Regions from separate parts of the Janibacter sp. YB324 genome, predicted to be linked through region 1. Evidence: riboswitches for the same ligand, from Rfam matches in the RefSeq annotation. Region 1 holds a riboswitch; each other region holds the start of a gene.
What was found. A riboswitch is a leader RNA that binds a small molecule or an ion and turns the genes downstream of it on or off. The one in region 1 is predicted to bind S-adenosylmethionine.
Positions count from the first base shown of each region.

Region 2: linked by a shared signal. The riboswitch ahead of H7A72_RS10215 (aminotransferase class V-fold PLP-dependent enzyme) and the one ahead of H7A72_RS06760 (TauD/TfdA dioxygenase family protein) in region 1 are both predicted to bind S-adenosylmethionine.
Region 3: linked by a shared signal. The riboswitch ahead of H7A72_RS05720 (homoserine O-acetyltransferase) and the one ahead of H7A72_RS06760 (TauD/TfdA dioxygenase family protein) in region 1 are both predicted to bind S-adenosylmethionine.

Region 1 is NZ_CP060120.1:1,401,489-1,406,624, forward strand. Features, by position in the region: gene H7A72_RS06750 (response regulator transcription factor) at 1-120, shown strand, start outside; gene H7A72_RS06755 (class II 3-deoxy-7-phosphoheptulonate synthase) at 209-1,534, shown strand; SAM riboswitch class IV at 1,921-2,035, shown strand; gene H7A72_RS06760 (TauD/TfdA dioxygenase family protein) at 2,294-2,653, shown strand; gene pknB (Stk1 family PASTA domain-containing Ser/Thr kinase) at 2,659-4,611, opposite strand; gene H7A72_RS06770 (LysM peptidoglycan-binding domain-containing protein) at 4,647-5,136, opposite strand, start outside.
Region 2 is NZ_CP060120.1:2,104,188-2,109,323, reverse strand. Features, by position in the region: gene H7A72_RS10220 (ribonuclease J) at 1-516, shown strand, start outside; gene H7A72_RS10215 (aminotransferase class V-fold PLP-dependent enzyme) at 572-1,789, opposite strand; SAM riboswitch class IV at 1,832-1,946, opposite strand; gene H7A72_RS10210 (A24 family peptidase) at 2,020-2,664, opposite strand; gene H7A72_RS10205 (DNA translocase FtsK) at 2,751-5,136, shown strand, end outside.
Region 3 is NZ_CP060120.1:1,172,326-1,177,461, forward strand. Features, by position in the region: gene H7A72_RS05705 (sodium:alanine symporter family protein) at 1-47, shown strand, start outside; gene H7A72_RS05710 (YkvA family protein) at 73-522, shown strand; gene H7A72_RS05715 (DUF4192 domain-containing protein) at 609-1,724, shown strand; SAM riboswitch class IV at 1,742-1,851, shown strand; gene H7A72_RS05720 (homoserine O-acetyltransferase) at 1,868-2,998, shown strand; gene H7A72_RS05725 (universal stress protein) at 3,106-3,504, shown strand; gene H7A72_RS05730 (RNA polymerase sigma factor) at 3,665-5,136, shown strand, end outside.

The DNA.
Region 1 (5,136 bases):
GTCATCTCCCACCGCACCGTGCAAAACCACGTGCAGAACATCCTCGGCAAGCTCCACCTGCACAACCGCGTCGAGCTGACCCGCTTCGCCATCAGCCGCGGCCTCGACCAGCCGGAGTGACCTCCCTTCGTCCTGTGGCTGGACGGGTGCCGGGGCGAAGAGGGTCGCGGCCTATCCTTGACGGGTGACCACTGCAGTCCCTGCGCCCATGACCGCCGCAACCATCGACAGCGACCTGCCGGCCGCCCAGCAGCCGAGCTGGCCCGACCGCGCCGCCCTCGACGAGACCGTGGCGAGCCTGGCGACCTATCCGCCGCTCGTCTTCGCCGGCGAGTGCGACGACCTGCGCGACCGGATGGCCGCGGCGTCGGTCGGCGAGGCCTTCGTCCTACAGGGCGGTGACTGCGCCGAGACCTTCGTCCACGCCACCGCCGACAACATCCGCGACCGGATCAAGACCGTGCTCCAGATGGCCGCCGTCCTCACCTACGGCGCCGGCATGCCGGTCGTCAAGATGGGCCGCATGGCGGGGCAGTTCGCCAAGCCGCGGAGCAAGGACACCGAGACCCGTGACGGCGTGACCCTGCCCGCCTACCGCGGCGACATGGTCAACGACTTCGCCTTCACCCCCGAGTCGCGCGAGCCGGACCCGCAGCGCCTGCTGCGCGGCTACCACACGAGCGCCGCGACGCTGAACCTCGTGCGCGCCTTCACCCAGGGCGGCTTCGCCGACCTGCGGCGCGTCCACGACTGGAACGTCGGCTTCGTCTCCAACGCCGCCAACCGGCGCTACGAGGGCCTGGCCCGCGAGATCGACAAGGCGATGCGCTTCATGGCCGCCTGCGGTGTCGACTTCGAGGCCATGCGGGCCACCGAGTTCTGGTCCGCCCACGAGGCGCTGCTGCTCGACTACGAGCGGCCGATGACGCGCGTCGACTCGCGCACCGGCAACCTCTACGACACCTCGGGGCACTTCCTGTGGATCGGCGAGCGCACCCGGCAGATCGACCACGCGCACCTCGACTTCGTCAGCCGGATCCGCAACCCCATCGGCATGAAGGTCTCCGACAAGGCCGACCCCGACGAGCTGCTGCGGATCATCGACCTGCTCGACCCGCAGCGTGAGCCCGGCCGCCTGACCTTCATCACCCGCATGGGGGCCGGCCGGATCCGCGAGGCCATGCCGGCCATCGTCGAAAAGGTCCGCGACTCCGGGGCGATGATCACCTGGATCTGCGACCCGATGCACGGCAACACCTTCGAGTCCGCGTCCGGCTTCAAGACGCGCGACTTCGAGGACGTCGTCGACGAGGTCCGTGGCTTCTTCGAGGTGCACCGCTCCCTGGGTACCGTCCCGGGCGGCCTGCACGTCGAGCTCACCGGTAACGACGTCACCGAGTGCCTCGGCGGCGCCGAGCGCATCCTCGACGAGGACCTCAACAAGCGCTACGAGAGCGTCTGCGACCCGCGCCTGAACCACCAGCAGAGTCTGGAGCTGGCCTTCCTCACCGCGGAGATGCTCAGCGAGGGCTGAGTCCCTCTCGCCCGTCCTGTCGAAGACCGGGGTGCCCGCCGAAGGGTGGGGTCGACGCTGGGGAAAAGTCCGGACCGCGTGGTCTGCCTCTCATGGGGGCGCAGGCAGTCCGGACTTTTTCTTGATTCGCGTCGACCCCACCCTTCGTCGCGCTCGCTGCGGCACTCCCTTCGTGGTGCTGATGGTTGTGTGTTGAACCGGTAGCCCTGGGCACCGGCGACGCTCATGGGGCGCTGCCGGCACCCGGCGCTACCGGTTGACCACACAACCACCTGTCGAGTCAGCCGGGCCCCGTTGCGGGGCAAGGGGACTCGAGAGGTCCGGATGGCGAGACAGTTAACTCCTTCCTTTGCAGTAGGAGATGGATCTGCGTAGGTTCTTCTTCAGGTCACGAGATCCAGCGTCAAGCCCCGGCTTGCTGGGCGGCAACCCTCCACTCGCGGTGGGGTGCTCCGGGTGAGGACCTGGCTCCGGTCGTCGTGGCCGGAGCAAGCGCGAGGCACTCACCGGCCTCATGACAGGACGGACACCCATGAGCACCACCGTCACGACCGCACCGCGGTCGCTGCGTCCGGCGCTGCGGCGCCACGTCGACCTCCTGCGGGTCAACAGCGCCCTCTGTCGCTGACCTGAACCTGCATTGCCCTACGGCAATGCGAAGCCCGGCCGACCTGAACCTGCATTGCCCTACGGCAATGCAGACCCCCGGCGACCCAGCACTCCCACCACCGGCGACGAGCCTCCCTTCGTCGACCGTCGATCCGCCAACCACCCCGCACGGGGGAGCGGGGCCTCTACCTCGGTGGCTTCGTCTCCCGCTTCGTCGGGCTGTCGAAGACCGCGAGCCGGGACATCCTGTGCCTCCTCCAGAGCTATGTCACCCGCCCGGAAAATGTCGTCCGGGTCGTCTGGGAGCCCGACCAGCTCGTCATCTTCGACCACCAGATCACCCAGCGCTACGCGCCGGACAACTACGACGGGCTGCCCCGCCGTCTCGAGCGGGTCACCGTCGCCGTGAGGTGCCCGTCGGCATCGACGGCGAGCGCAGCCGCTCGATCACGGGGGACGCCTCGCACTACGCGCCGGCGGTCTGACTCCCTTCGTCGGGCGACCACCTGAGTGCGTCAGACGACGAGGATCGTGACCGTCGAGCCCTTGGGGGCGGTGCCGCCGCTCGGGCGTGAGGCGCGCACCTCGTCGAGCGGCCCACCGAGGAAGGTCTGGACCGCGACCTTGAAGCCCGCGGCCTCCAGCTTGGTCGTCGCCGCGGAGCGGCTCAGGCCCTCGACCGACGGGACGGCGACCATCTCCGGGCCCTTGGAGACGGTGATCGTCACGGTCTCACCTGGCAGGAGCATGCCGCTGCTCGGGGACTGGCTGATGACCGAGCCCTTGGGCACGCTCGTCGAGTAGGCGTCGTCGGCGCGGGTGACCTCGAGCCCGGCCTCCTCGATCGCGCCGGTCGCCGCCTCGGCGCCCTGACCGGTCACCGTCGGCACGGCCACCGGCTCGGGGCCCTTGGAGACGACGAGGGCGACCTTGGCGTCGCGCTTGACCTCGGTGCCGGGGGCGGGCGTCGTCGAGACGATGCGGCCCTTGGCGACGTCGTCGTCCCAGGCCTGCGTCGTCGCACCGACCGTCAGGGTGCGTCGCTCGAGCGTGGTCCTGGCCTGGGCGGCGGTGCGGCCGGTGAGGTCAGGGACCTCGTAGCGCTCGGGCCCCTTGGACACGACGACGGTGACGTCGGACCCCTTCGACAGCTCGGTGCCGGTCGGCGGGTTGGACGTGATGACCTCGCCCTTGGGCACCTGCTCGTCGAAGGCCGAGGACTCGACGTAGCCCAGGTCGCCGTCCTGCGTGAGGCTGGCTTCCGCGTCGGCGCGGGAGAGGCCGGTGACGTCGGGCACGACAACCGTGCTGCCCGGGCCCTCCTGGGTCCACCACCAGCCACCGCCGGCGGCGAGCGCCACGACGAGCAGGAGTGCGACGAGCGCGCGGCGCCACCCCCGCCGGGACGAAGGGGGCTCCGCTGCAGTGGTCGAGGCGCCACCCGCTGCGCCGGCGCCACCTGCTGCTGCACCCGCGGCACCGGTGTCGATCGCGCGCGTGCGCTCGGGGCGTGGGTGGGCGACGGTGGCCGCTGCGCCACCCGCCGGCCGGCCCTGCGGCGAGGCCGTGGCCGCGGCTCCTCCGGCGACGACGTGCGGTCGACGGTCGAGCTCCTGGGGCGTCAGGCCGGCGCGCACCCGCTGCAGCTCGGCGAGGTAGGCGCCCGCGTCACGGGGGCGCTCGTCGGGGTCGCGCGCGGTGGCCAGGGCGACGAGGTCGTCGAGCTCGCCCGGCAGGTCCTCGACCCGCTCGGAGGGGCGCGGCACCGAGCCGTGGACGTGCCGGAAGGCGACGTGGATCGGCGACTCGCCGTCGATCGCCCGCTGCCCGGTGAGCAGCTCGAAGAGGATCAGCCCGGCGGCGTAGACGTCGCTGCGGGCGTCGGCGATGCCGCGCTCGACCTGCTCGGGGGAGAGGTAGGCGACCGTGCCGAAGAGCACCCCGTCCTCGGCGGTGGTCGTCTGCGAGGTGACGGCCCGGGCCAGGCCGAAGTCGGCGACCTTGATCGCGCCCCGCTCGGGGATGAGGATGTTCTCGGGCTTGACGTCGCGGTGGATGTAGCCGGCCTCGTGGGCGGCCGCCAGACCGGTGAGCACCGGCTCGAGGACGTCGAGCGCGGCACGGACGGTGAGCGCGCCCTCGGTGTCGACCACCGCACGCGCGGTGCGTCCCTCGACGTACTCCATCGCGAGGAAGACCTGGCCGCCGTCCTCGCCCTGGTCGAAGACGGGCACGACGTTGGGGTGGCTCAGCCGCGCGGCGGAGCGGGCCTCGCGGCGGAAGCGGGAGACGAAGGTCTCGTCGGCCGCGAGGTCTGGGCGCATGACCTTGAGCGCGACCTCCCGGTCGAGCCGGGTGTCGGTGGCGAGCAGCACCGTGGCCATCCCGCCGTCGGCGAGGTGGCGCAGCACGCGGTAGCGACCGTCGACGAGATCGCCGACGAGCGGGTGCGTGGATGCGGTGGTCACGCCCAAAGTCTAGGTTCGCCCCCTGCGTCAGCCCGTCACATCCGGCTTCGGAGTGCCTTGACGTTGGCGACGTACTGCTGGGTGTCGCCGTACATGCCGTTGCTCTCCACCGAGGCGAGGCCCTGGTAGTAGCCGGCGATGGCCTCGGAGGTCGTGTCGGCCTGCTGGGTGAGGACCTTGAGGAGCAGGACGCCGGCGGTGATGTTGTCGTCGGTGTCGAGCAGGTCGAGGTCGCGCCCGGCCATCTGCGAGGCCCACTCGCCGGAGCTCGGGATGACCTGCATCGCGCCGACGGCGTTGGCGACGGAGACCCGACGCTGGTCCCAGCCGGACTCCTGGTAGGAGATCGCCAGGGCCAGGGAGGGGTCGACGCCGTGCTGGCGGGAGATCCGGGTGATCTTGTCCTTGGTCGCGTCGCGGCTGGGCACCGAGCGGGCGGCCAGGGTCGAGCGGTTGCGGTCGGCGGCGTCGACGATGTGGTCGGCGTAGGTGCGACCGGCGAAGGTGTTGTTCTTCTTCGCCGGT
Region 2 (5,136 bases), 700 kb from region 1:
AAGCCGCGCAATGTCATGCCGGTCCACGGCGAGTGGCGGCACCTCGTCGCCAACGCCGACCTGGCGATCCAGACGGGCGTCGACCCCGACCACGTCGTGCTGGCCGAGGACGGCGTCGTCGTCGATCTCGTCGACGGTCGCGCGCGCATCACCGGGGCAGTGCCCTGCGGCTACGTCTACGTCGACGGTTCGAGCGTCGGGGGTGCGACCGAGGAGCTGCTCAAGGACCGTCGCATCCTGCGCGACGAGGGCTTCATCTCCGTCATGGTCGTCGTCGACTCCTCGACCGGCAAGGTCATCGCCGGTCCGGAGATCACCGCCCGCGGCTTCGCCGAGGACGACGAGATCTTCACCCAGGTCGAGCCCAAGATCATCGCGGCGCTCGACGAGGCGGCCCGCAAGGGCACGACCGACACCCACCAGCTGCAGCAGGTCGTGCGCCGTGCCGTCGGTGGCTGGGTCGGCGGCAAGATCCGCCGACGCCCGATGATCATCCCGGTGGTCGTCGAGGCCTGAGGACGCCGGGGCGAAGGGGGCCTGCCGGGTCCCCCTTCGCCCTACCCGAGGAGGGTCACAGGGCGCGCAGGACGCCGAGGAGTCGGTCGATGTGCTCGGTCGTGGTGCCCAGACCGGCGCTGATCCGCACGGCGGTGTCCTGCTCGTGCTCCGCGAGGAGGTCGTCGACGAGCAGGTGCGCGCAGAACTTGCCGTCGCGCACGCCGATGCCGTGGTCGTCGCCGAGGACGCGGGCGACCTCGCTGCTGTCGTGGCCGTCGACGGTGATCGTGGCGACGGGCGCGGCGTCGCCACCACCGAAGAGCGAGTGCACGTGCACACCGGGGATCTGCTGCAGTCCGGCGAGCAGGCGGATGCGCAGCGCCTGCTCGTGGTCGACGATCGCCTGCTCGTGCTCGGTGATGATCTCGCAGGCCGTGGCCAGGGCGACGGCGCCCAGGACATTGGGGGAGCCGGCCTCGTGGCGCGCGGGGCCACAGGTCCACTCGGTCTCGTCCAGGCCGACGCGGGCGGTGGCCCCGCCTCCGGCGAGGTAGGGGGTCGCGGCGTCGAGCCAGTCGCTGCGCCCGACGAGCACGCCGGCACCGAAGGGGGCGTAGATCTTGTGCCCGGAGAAGGCCACGTAGTCGATGCCCAGGGCGTCGATGTCGACCCGGCGGTGCGGGACGACCTGCGCGGCGTCGAGGGCGAAGCGCGCGTCGTGCTCGTGGGCCAGCGCCGCGAGGCGCTCGATCGGCCAGTGCTCGCCGGTGACGTTGGACGCGCCCGTGGCGACGACGAGCCGGTGCTCGGCCGGGTGGTTGCGCAGGGCCTGCTCGAGCAGGGCGACGGCCTCGTCGTGGCTGTGCGGCACCGGCAGGCGCAGCGCGTCACCCCACGGCAGCAGTGCCGCGTGGTGCTCGGAGGCGAAGACGAAGACCTTGGTGCCCGCGGGCAGCGCCCGCGCGAGCAGGTTGAAGGAGTCGGTCGTGTTGCGGGTGAAGACGACGTGGTCGTCGGTGCGGGCGCAGACGAAGGCTGCGACGGCTTCGCGAGCGGCCTCGTAGCGCGAGCTGGTCACGCGGGAGGCGAAGCCGGCGCCCCGGTGCACCGAGGAGTAGGTGACGGCCGCGGCGGCGACCTCGTCGGCGACCGCCCGGAAGGCGGGCGTCGTCGCGCCGTGGTCGAGGTGGGCGTACTCGACGCTCGAGCCGTCCTCGTCGCGGTAGCTCAGCCCCTCGGAGACGAGCTGCGGCAGGGCGGTGGTCGTGCGGTGCAGGTCGGAGATGGTCATGACGGTGCTCCTGGTCCTTCGGGGACCCAGGTGGCGACCGTGAGTCCGCGCTTGCCGGGCGACGGTCTGTCGCCGGCCAGGTCGTCACCCGGAGCACCCCACCGCGGAGGAGGGTTGCCGACCAGCTAGCCGGGGCTTGTCGCTGGTACTCGTGACCTTGGGTCAAGACCATAGCCCACGTCCGGAGGCCGCTGTCGAGCCCCGGCCGGCCGTGTCTCGGTTCGTGGACGTCAGGCCAGGGCGAGCGCGAGGACCGCGCCGGCCACGAGGTAGGGGCCGAAGGCGAGCTGCGTCGTGCGCGATGCCTTGCGCGTGAGCAGCAGTGCGAGAGCGGCGATCCCGCCGATGACGAAGCCGAGCCAGATACCCACGACCAGCTGGCTCCAGCCGAGCCAGGCGAGCGTCGGGGCGATCGAGACCATGAGCTTGGCATCGCCCATCCCGATCGAGCGTCCGAAGAGGACGAAGGCGAGCAGCACGGTCCCGCCCCCGACGAGGACGGCGGCGAGACCCGCGCGGGAGAGGGCGCCCCAGTCGCCGGTCACGGCCGACGCGACGGTGAGGAGCACCCCCTGGACCGGCACGAGCGGCAGGGTGATGGCATTGGGCAGGCGGTGCACGTCGGCGTCGATCGCGGCGAGCACGAGCCCGGCCGCGGCGAGGGCGAGCGGCGCCAGCAGCGTCGTCCAGTGCCGGTCGGCGAGGCCGAGCGCGACGACCAGCCCGACGAAGGGAGCGAGCGCCGGGACCCAGAGATGGCGGGGGAGGGGACCCCCTTCGTCATCGCGGCGGTAGTGGCCGGCGCGCAGCCACCGCCACGCGAGGGTGCCGAACACGGTCGCGGCGAGCACGACGACGAGGGTCCGGGTGTCCACGGGGCGAGGTTATCCGCTGTGATCCGTGGCCGGTGGTGCGCGTGTGACGCGTGTGTCAGAGGGTGCTTTCGCCTACCCTGCGGAACATGGCCACTCGTCCGTCGACCACCTCGCGCAGCAAGGGCGCCAGCTCCCGACCCAAGGGCTCCACCCGCCCGTCGGGTCGCAAGGCACCCGCCAAGAGCAGCGCGAAGGGGAGGACCTCCTCCCGCAAGCCCGCGTCCGGTGGGGGTCTGCCCCTGCCCGTCGCCGCGGTCCAGCGCACCTGGATGGGTGTCGCCCACGCGACCGGCTCCGGGGTGCGCCGCATCGGCACCAGCGCGAGCCAGATCGAGCCCGAGCACCGCCGAGACGGCTGGGGCTTCCTGGCGCTGGCGCTGGCGCTCGTCGTCGCCGTGCGCGAGTGGTGGGGCCTCAGCGGCGCCTTCGGCGACGTCGTGCACGCGGTGGCTGCGGGCACCTTCGGCCGGGTCGCCTACGCGCTGCCGATCGTCCTGCTCCTGCTCGGCGTGCGTCTGCTGCGCTCGGCGAGCGAGCCCGCCTCCGACGCCCGGCTGGGCTTCGGCAGCGTCATGCTGCTCTTCGCGGCCTCGGGCCTGACGCACATCGCCAAGGACATCCCGCAGCCGCCCGACGGCGCGGGCCCGATGCGTGACGCCGGGGGCATCGTCGGCTTCCTCGCCTCCGACCCGCTGTCGACGGCCGTGACCGAGTGGCCGGCGACGATCCTGCTCGTCCTGCTGGGGCTCTTCGCCCTCCTGCTGCTCACCGGCACCCCGCTGCACGAGGTGCCGCAGCGGCTGGCCTACGTGCGCGCCGCCTTCACCGGTGAGGTGCCGAGCCACGTCACCGCAGCCGACGTCGACGCCCGCCACGATGCGGCCAAGGCGGCGGTCACCCGCGCCCGGCGCCGACGCGCCATCGACCCCGACGAGGAGCAGTCCGGGGAGCGAGACGGCGACACCGCCTACGACCAGGCCGCCGTCGTGCAGCCGGTCGGCAAGGGCCGTCGCAAGAAGTCGGCGGCACCCGCCGCCGACGTCGAGGAGACGACCGAGACCCCGCAGCCCGAGGCCGGCGGGCCGCGCCCGGGCGAGAAGCGCCCGACGAAGAATCCGGCCGTCGCGCCGGTCCCCAGCGGCAAGACCGAGCTGCAGCCGCCGCCGACGACCCAGCTGCCGCAGCGTGTCGAGCAGCTCGCCCTCGCCGGCGACGTCACCTACACGCTGCCCGACAGCCAGTACCTCAAGCCCGGCGCACCGCACAAGGAGCGCTCCGCGGCCAACGACAAGGTCGTCGAGTCGCTCACGGGCGTCCTCGACGAGTTCGGCATCGACGCCCAGGTCACCGGCTTCCACCGCGGCCCGACCGTCACCCGCTACGTCGTCGAGCTCGGGCCCGGTGTCAAGGTCGAGCGGGTCACCGCGCTGTCGAAGAACATCGCCTACGCCGTCGCCTCGGCCGACGTACGCATCCTCAGCCCCATCCCCGGCAAGTCGGCCATCGGCATCGAGATCCCCAATGCCGACAAGGAGATGGTCTGCCTCGGCGACGTCCTGCGCTCCGACGTCGCCCGCAACAACGAGCACCCGATGGTCATGGGTGTCGGCAAGGACGTCGAGGGCGGCTACGTCATCGCCAACCTCGCGAAGATGCCGCACATCCTCGTCGCCGGCGCCACGGGCTCCGGCAAGTCGTCCTTCGTCAACTCGATGATCACCTCGATCCTCATGCGGGCCACGCCCGACGAGGTGCGCATGGTGCTCGTCGACCCCAAGCGGGTGGAGCTGACGGCCTACGAGGGCATCCCGCACCTCATCACCCCGATCATCACCAACGCCAAGAAGGCGGCCGAGGCCCTGCAGTGGGTCGTGCGCGAGATGGATATGCGCTACGACGACCTGGCGACCTTCGGCTACAAGCACGTCGACGACTACAACAAGGCCGTCAAGGCGGGCAAGGTCGAGCCGATCCCCGGCAGCGAGCGGGTCATCCAGCCCTACCCCTACCTCCTCGTCATCGTTGACGAGCTCGCCGACCTGATGATGGTCGCGCCCCGCGACGTCGAGGACTCCATCGTGCGCATCACCCAGCTGGCACGTGCGGCCGGCATCCACCTGGTGCTCGCGACCCAACGCCCCTCGGTCGACGTCGTCACCGGTCTGATCAAGGCCAACGTCCCCTCGCGCATGGCCTTCGCCACCTCGTCGCTCGCCGACTCCCGCGTCGTGCTCGACCAGCCCGGCGCCGAAAAGCTGCTGGGTCAGGGTGACGCGCTCTTCCTACCCATGGGCAAGTCGAAGCCGATGCGTGTCCAGGGCGCCTGGGTCACCGAGTCGGAGATCGAGCAGGTCGTCGGTCACGTCACCGGCCAGCTCAAGCCGACCTACCGCGAGGACGTCGCGCCCGAGACGCCCAAGAAGCAGATCGACGAGGACATCGGCGACGACCTGGACGTGCTGCTCCAGGCGA
Region 3 (5,136 bases), 230 kb from region 1:
GCGCACCCGGCGACCCTGCGGAATCCTCTGCGGACCCGCGTCGTTGATGACGGGTGGGAGCGCCCTCATCCGATGGCGTCCGAGCGTCAGGAGACCCCGATGGTCATGAGTCGACGGGCCCGCAGCGCGGTCCATCTCGCGTCCGCCGTCCGCAGCGCCTCGCGCCCCGGTGGGCCGAGCCTGCTCCAGCGGCTGCGTGCCGTGCCGCGCATGGTGCGTGCGGTGCGGGCCGGCACCTACACCGGCTTGACCTCGACGCGGCTGCTGATGATGCTCGCGGGCGTCGGCTACATCGTCTCGCCGGTCGACGTCGTCCCTGAGGGGCTGCTGCTCGCCTTCGGCCTGCTCGACGACGTCATGGTGATCGGCTGGGTCGCGGCGACCCTGGTCAAGGAGACCGAGGAGTTCATCGCGTGGGAGCAGGGTGTCGCCGCGCACCAGGCGCAGTGGGCCCAGCAACAGGCCTGGAGCCAGCAGCAGGCCTGGAGCTCGACGGTGCGCTCGCACGTCGTCCCCGACTGACCCCAGACCTGCGGGCGCCCACCCGCTCGTCCACAGCCGGCCCGTCCCCTCTGTCGAGGGGGCGGGCCGCTCGGCATGGTCGGGGCATGACACCGACCGCCAGCCCCCGCGACGCCTCCGAGCTCGCCGTCCTCGTGCCCTACCAGCTCGGTTACCACCCGGGTCCATCCCTCGTCCTCGCCGCCTTGCACGGTCGGCGGCTCGGGATGGTCCAGCGCCTCGACCTCGTCGACGACCCCCGGGCCTGCGCCGCCCTCGCCGAGCACAGCATCGCGATCATGGTCCGCGAGCGGGCGCAGGGGGTCGTGGTGCTCGCCTTCGAGGACGACGAAGGGGGCTCCCGCCCCGTCCGCGCGGCCGTCACCTCGGCGGCCCTGGCGGCCGGTCTCGCCGTCCCTGACCACGTCGTCGTGCGCGACGGCCGGTGCTGGGTCCCGGGGTGCGACGACGGGTGCTGCCCGCCGCAGGTGCGCGCGCTCCCGCGGCCCGAGGAGGTGCCGGCGGTCGCCCCCTTCGTCATGGCCGGGGTGCGGCCGCTCGCCAGTCGTGAGGAGCTGGTCGCCACCGTCGTGCCGCCGACGGACGAGACGCGCGCCGAGGGGGTGGCGCAGGTCATCGTGTCGGGCGAGCCCGTGCCGGTCGACGACGACGAGCTCGCCGCGCTGTGGTCCCACGTGCTCGACCCGCGGCGCAGCGCGCGACCGGTCGGTGACCTGCCCGATGCCGAGCTGGCCGTGCTGGGCGGCTCGCTGCTCGACGTCCAGTGGCGCGACGCGTTGATGGCCGTGCTCGCGCCGGGGTTCTTCTCGCTCGACGACGTGCCGCTCGAGGTCGGCTGGCTCGCCCTCGACGCGGCGGCGGAGTGCCCCTGGGTCGACTGCTGGGAGGGCGACGACGAGCTGCCGCAGGCAGGGGATTGGTCGGACGAGCTGCTCGTCGTCCGTGGTCGGCTCGTCGAGCTCGCCCGGCTCCTGCCGCAGCCGCTCACGCCCACGGTGCTCGTCACCGTGGCGCACCTCGCCTGGTGGGCCGGTGACGGCACGATCACCGGCATCTGCCTCGAGCGGGCCCTCGAGATCGACCCCGAGCACCGGCTGGCCGACCTCATGCTCCGTCTGCTGGCCACGGGGGTGCGTCCGTGGGCCCTGCCCCCGGCCGAGGGTCCGCAGCCCGGACGCGACTCGATCGGGCGCGCCTCGTGACGTTAGAGTTGTCGGCAGGTCATGAGTGCCAGCGTCAAGCCCCGGCTTGCTGGCCGGCAACCCTCCTCGCGACGGGGTGCCCCGGGTGATGACCGGGCCGCGTCGAGGCGACGTGGCAAGGCGAGACACTTCGGGAGCACTCCGTGAGCGTGACGACCACACCCCCCGCGAGCACCGCGCTGTGGCGCGACGGCGACCACCCGGGCGAGCGACGCTTCGTCTCGATCGGGCGGCTGGAGCTGGAGTCGGGCGAGTCCCTGCCCGACGTCGTGCTGGCCTACGAGACCTGGGGGCGCCTGCGTCCCGAGCGCGACAACGCCGTGCTCGTCGAGCACGCGCTCACCGGTGACAGCCACGTCGTCGGCGAGGCCGGTCCCGGTCACCCGACGGCCGGCTGGTGGCCGGGTCTCATCGGGCAGGGCGCGCCGCTCGACGACGACTACTTCGTCATCGCGATCAACGTCCTCGGTGGTTGCCAGGGCAGCACCGGGCCGGGCAGTGCCGCGCCCGACGGCCGGCCGTGGGGCAGTCGCTTCCCGCGCCTCACCATCCGTGACCAGGTCGCGGCCGAGGCGCGGCTCGCCGACGTCCTGGGCATCGAGCGCTGGCACACCGTCATCGGCGGGTCGATGGGGGGCATGCGCACGCTCGAGTGGGTCGCGAGCCACCCCGAGCGCGTCGGCACGGCGATCGCCCTGGCGACCGGCGGCTACGCCACCGCGGAGCAGATCGGGTGGAGCCAGGCGCAGATCCTCGCGATCCGCAACGACCCGTGGTTCGCCGGGGGTGACTACTACGACCACCCGCAGGGCCCCGAGGCCGGGCTGGCCATCGCCCGCCGCATCGCCCACATCACCTACCGCAGCGAGCTCGAGCTGCACGAGCGCTTCGACCGACGGGTCCAGGACGAGCCCGCCGGGCCCGAGGGCCGCCCGCGCTACACGGTCGAGAGCTACCTCGACCACCACGGCGGCAAGCTCGCGCGCCGCTTCGACGCCAACTCCTACGCGGTGCTCTCCGAGGCGATGAACTCCCACGACCTCGGCCGGGACCGTGGGGGGATGTCCGCGGCGCTGCAGGACTTCACCGGTCGACTCGTCGTCGCGCCGGTCGACTCCGACCGGCTCTACCCGCCGCGGCTGTCGCACGAGGTCGTCGCGGCACGTCCCGGGACGCAGCTGCGCACGATCTCCTCGGCGGTCGGTCACGACGGTTTCCTCACCGAGGTCGACCAGGTGGCCGAGCTGCTCCGGGACGTGCTGCGCGGCGACTGATCGGGACACGCCGACGACACCGGTGCCGGAGTGAGACAGGTCACGGGGCCGCGGTGTAGCGTCTGGCCCAGGTAGTCCATCAGCCGAGTTGTGACGAGGAGCGAGCGATGACCATCGTCGTGGGGTACGTGTCGACCAAGGAGGGCGAGGCCGCTCTCGAGCGCGCCTTCGAGGAGTGCCGCCTGCGCAACGACAAGCTCGTCGTCATCCACTCCGACCGTGGTGGCGTGGGCCTGAGCGGTGACACCGCCCGCAAGAACGAGGACGATCTCAAGCAGGTGCGTTCCCGCATGGAGGAGGCGGGTGTCGACGGCGAGGTCCGTGGCCTCGTCCGAGGCAAGGAGCCGGCCGAGGACCTCATCGTCGTCGCCGAGGAGACCGACGCCAGCCTGATCATCATCGGCCTGCGTCGTCGCACCCCCGTCGGCAAGCTGATCCTCGGGTCCAATGCTCAGCGTGTGCTGCTCGACGCGCCCTGCGACGTGCTGGCGGTCAAGGCCCGCTGAGACCCTCCGACCGCCCCTGGTGGCGGCACCCGACGGCCACGCGTTTTATAATGGTCACGAGCCCAGCGCACAGCGACCGGGCGAGTCGGGTCAGACGGGGTCACGCCACTCCCTTCGTCCCGGCGGAATCCTCCGTGACGAAAGGTTGTTGGTGACTGCTGTGTCCCCACGGTCCGTCGAGACGCAGGGCTCCCTCCCCAAGGAGTTCTCGCATCCCTCGCTGCAGGAGCTCGTCCTGAAGGGCCGCACGACCGGATCCATCACCAGCGATCAGCTACAGGCCGCGTTCGGCGAGGCCAAGATCAGCCCCAGTCGGGGGCGGGTCGTCCTGCGCGCGCTGGGCGAACAGGGAATCGAGGTTCAGGTGCCAGAGTCCACTCCGGCGAAGAAGACGGCCAAGAAGACCCCCGCCAAGAAGGCGGCGAGCAAGACCGCGGCGAAGAAGACGGCCACGAAGAAGGCCGCCGCCCCCGCGAAGAAGGCTGCCCCGGCGAAGAAGACCGCGGCGAAGAAGGCCGCCTCCACCGCCACGGCAGCCGCGGCCGCCGCCCCGGTGAAGCAGGCCGCACCCGCCAAGCAGGCCGCCGCGAAGAAGGCTGCCGCGAAGAAGGCCGCGGCCAACCCGACGACCACCACGGCCGAGGAGCCGGCACCCGGTGAGGACGAGGTCCTCGGCGAGGAGCCGGAGGCCAAGGCCAAGCCCGAGACGGAGCAGGACGAGAAGTCCGGCTTCACGATCAGCAACGACGACGAGGACGACGCTCCCGCGCAGCAGGTCGTGACGGCCGGCGCCACCGCCGACCCGGTCAAGGACTACCTCAAGCAGATCGGCAAGGTCGCCCTCCTCAACGCCGAGCAGGAGGTCGAGCTGGCCAAGCGCATCGAGGCCGGCCTCTTCGCCGAGGAGAAGCTCGCCTCCGGCGAGAAGATCGAGATGAAGTTCAAGCGCGAGTTGTGGTGGATCGCCCAGGACGGCAAGAACGCCAAGAACCACCTGCTCGAGGCCAACCTGCGTCTCGTCGTCTCGCTCGCCAAGCGCTACACCGGCCGCGGCATGCTCTTCCTCGACCTGATCCAGGAGGGCAACCTCGGTCTGATCCGTGCGGTCGAGAAGTTCGACTACACCAAGGGCTACAAGTTCTCGACCTACGCGACGTGGTGGATCCGTCAGGCCATCACCCGCGCCATGGCCGACCAGGCCCGCACCATCCGCATCCCGGTGCACATGGTCGAGGTCATCAACAAGCTCGCCCGTGTGCAGCGTCAGATGCTCCAGGACCTGGGTCGTGAGCCCACCCCGGAGGAGCTGGCCAAGGAGCTCGACATGACCCCCGAAAAGGTCGTCGAGGTCCAGAAGTACGGCCGCGAGCCGATCTCGCTGCACACCCCGCTCGGCGAGGACGGCGACTCCGAGTTCGGTGACCTCATCGAGGACTCCGAGGCGGTCGTGCCGGCCGACGCGGTGAGCTTCACGCTCCTGCAGGAGCAGCTGCACTCGGTCCTCGACACGCTCAGCGAGCGCGAGGCCGGCGTGGTCTCGATGCGCTTCGGCCTGACCGACGGTCAGCCCAAGACGCTCGACGAGATCGGCAAGGTCTACGGCGTGACGCGTGAGCGCATCCGTCAGATCGA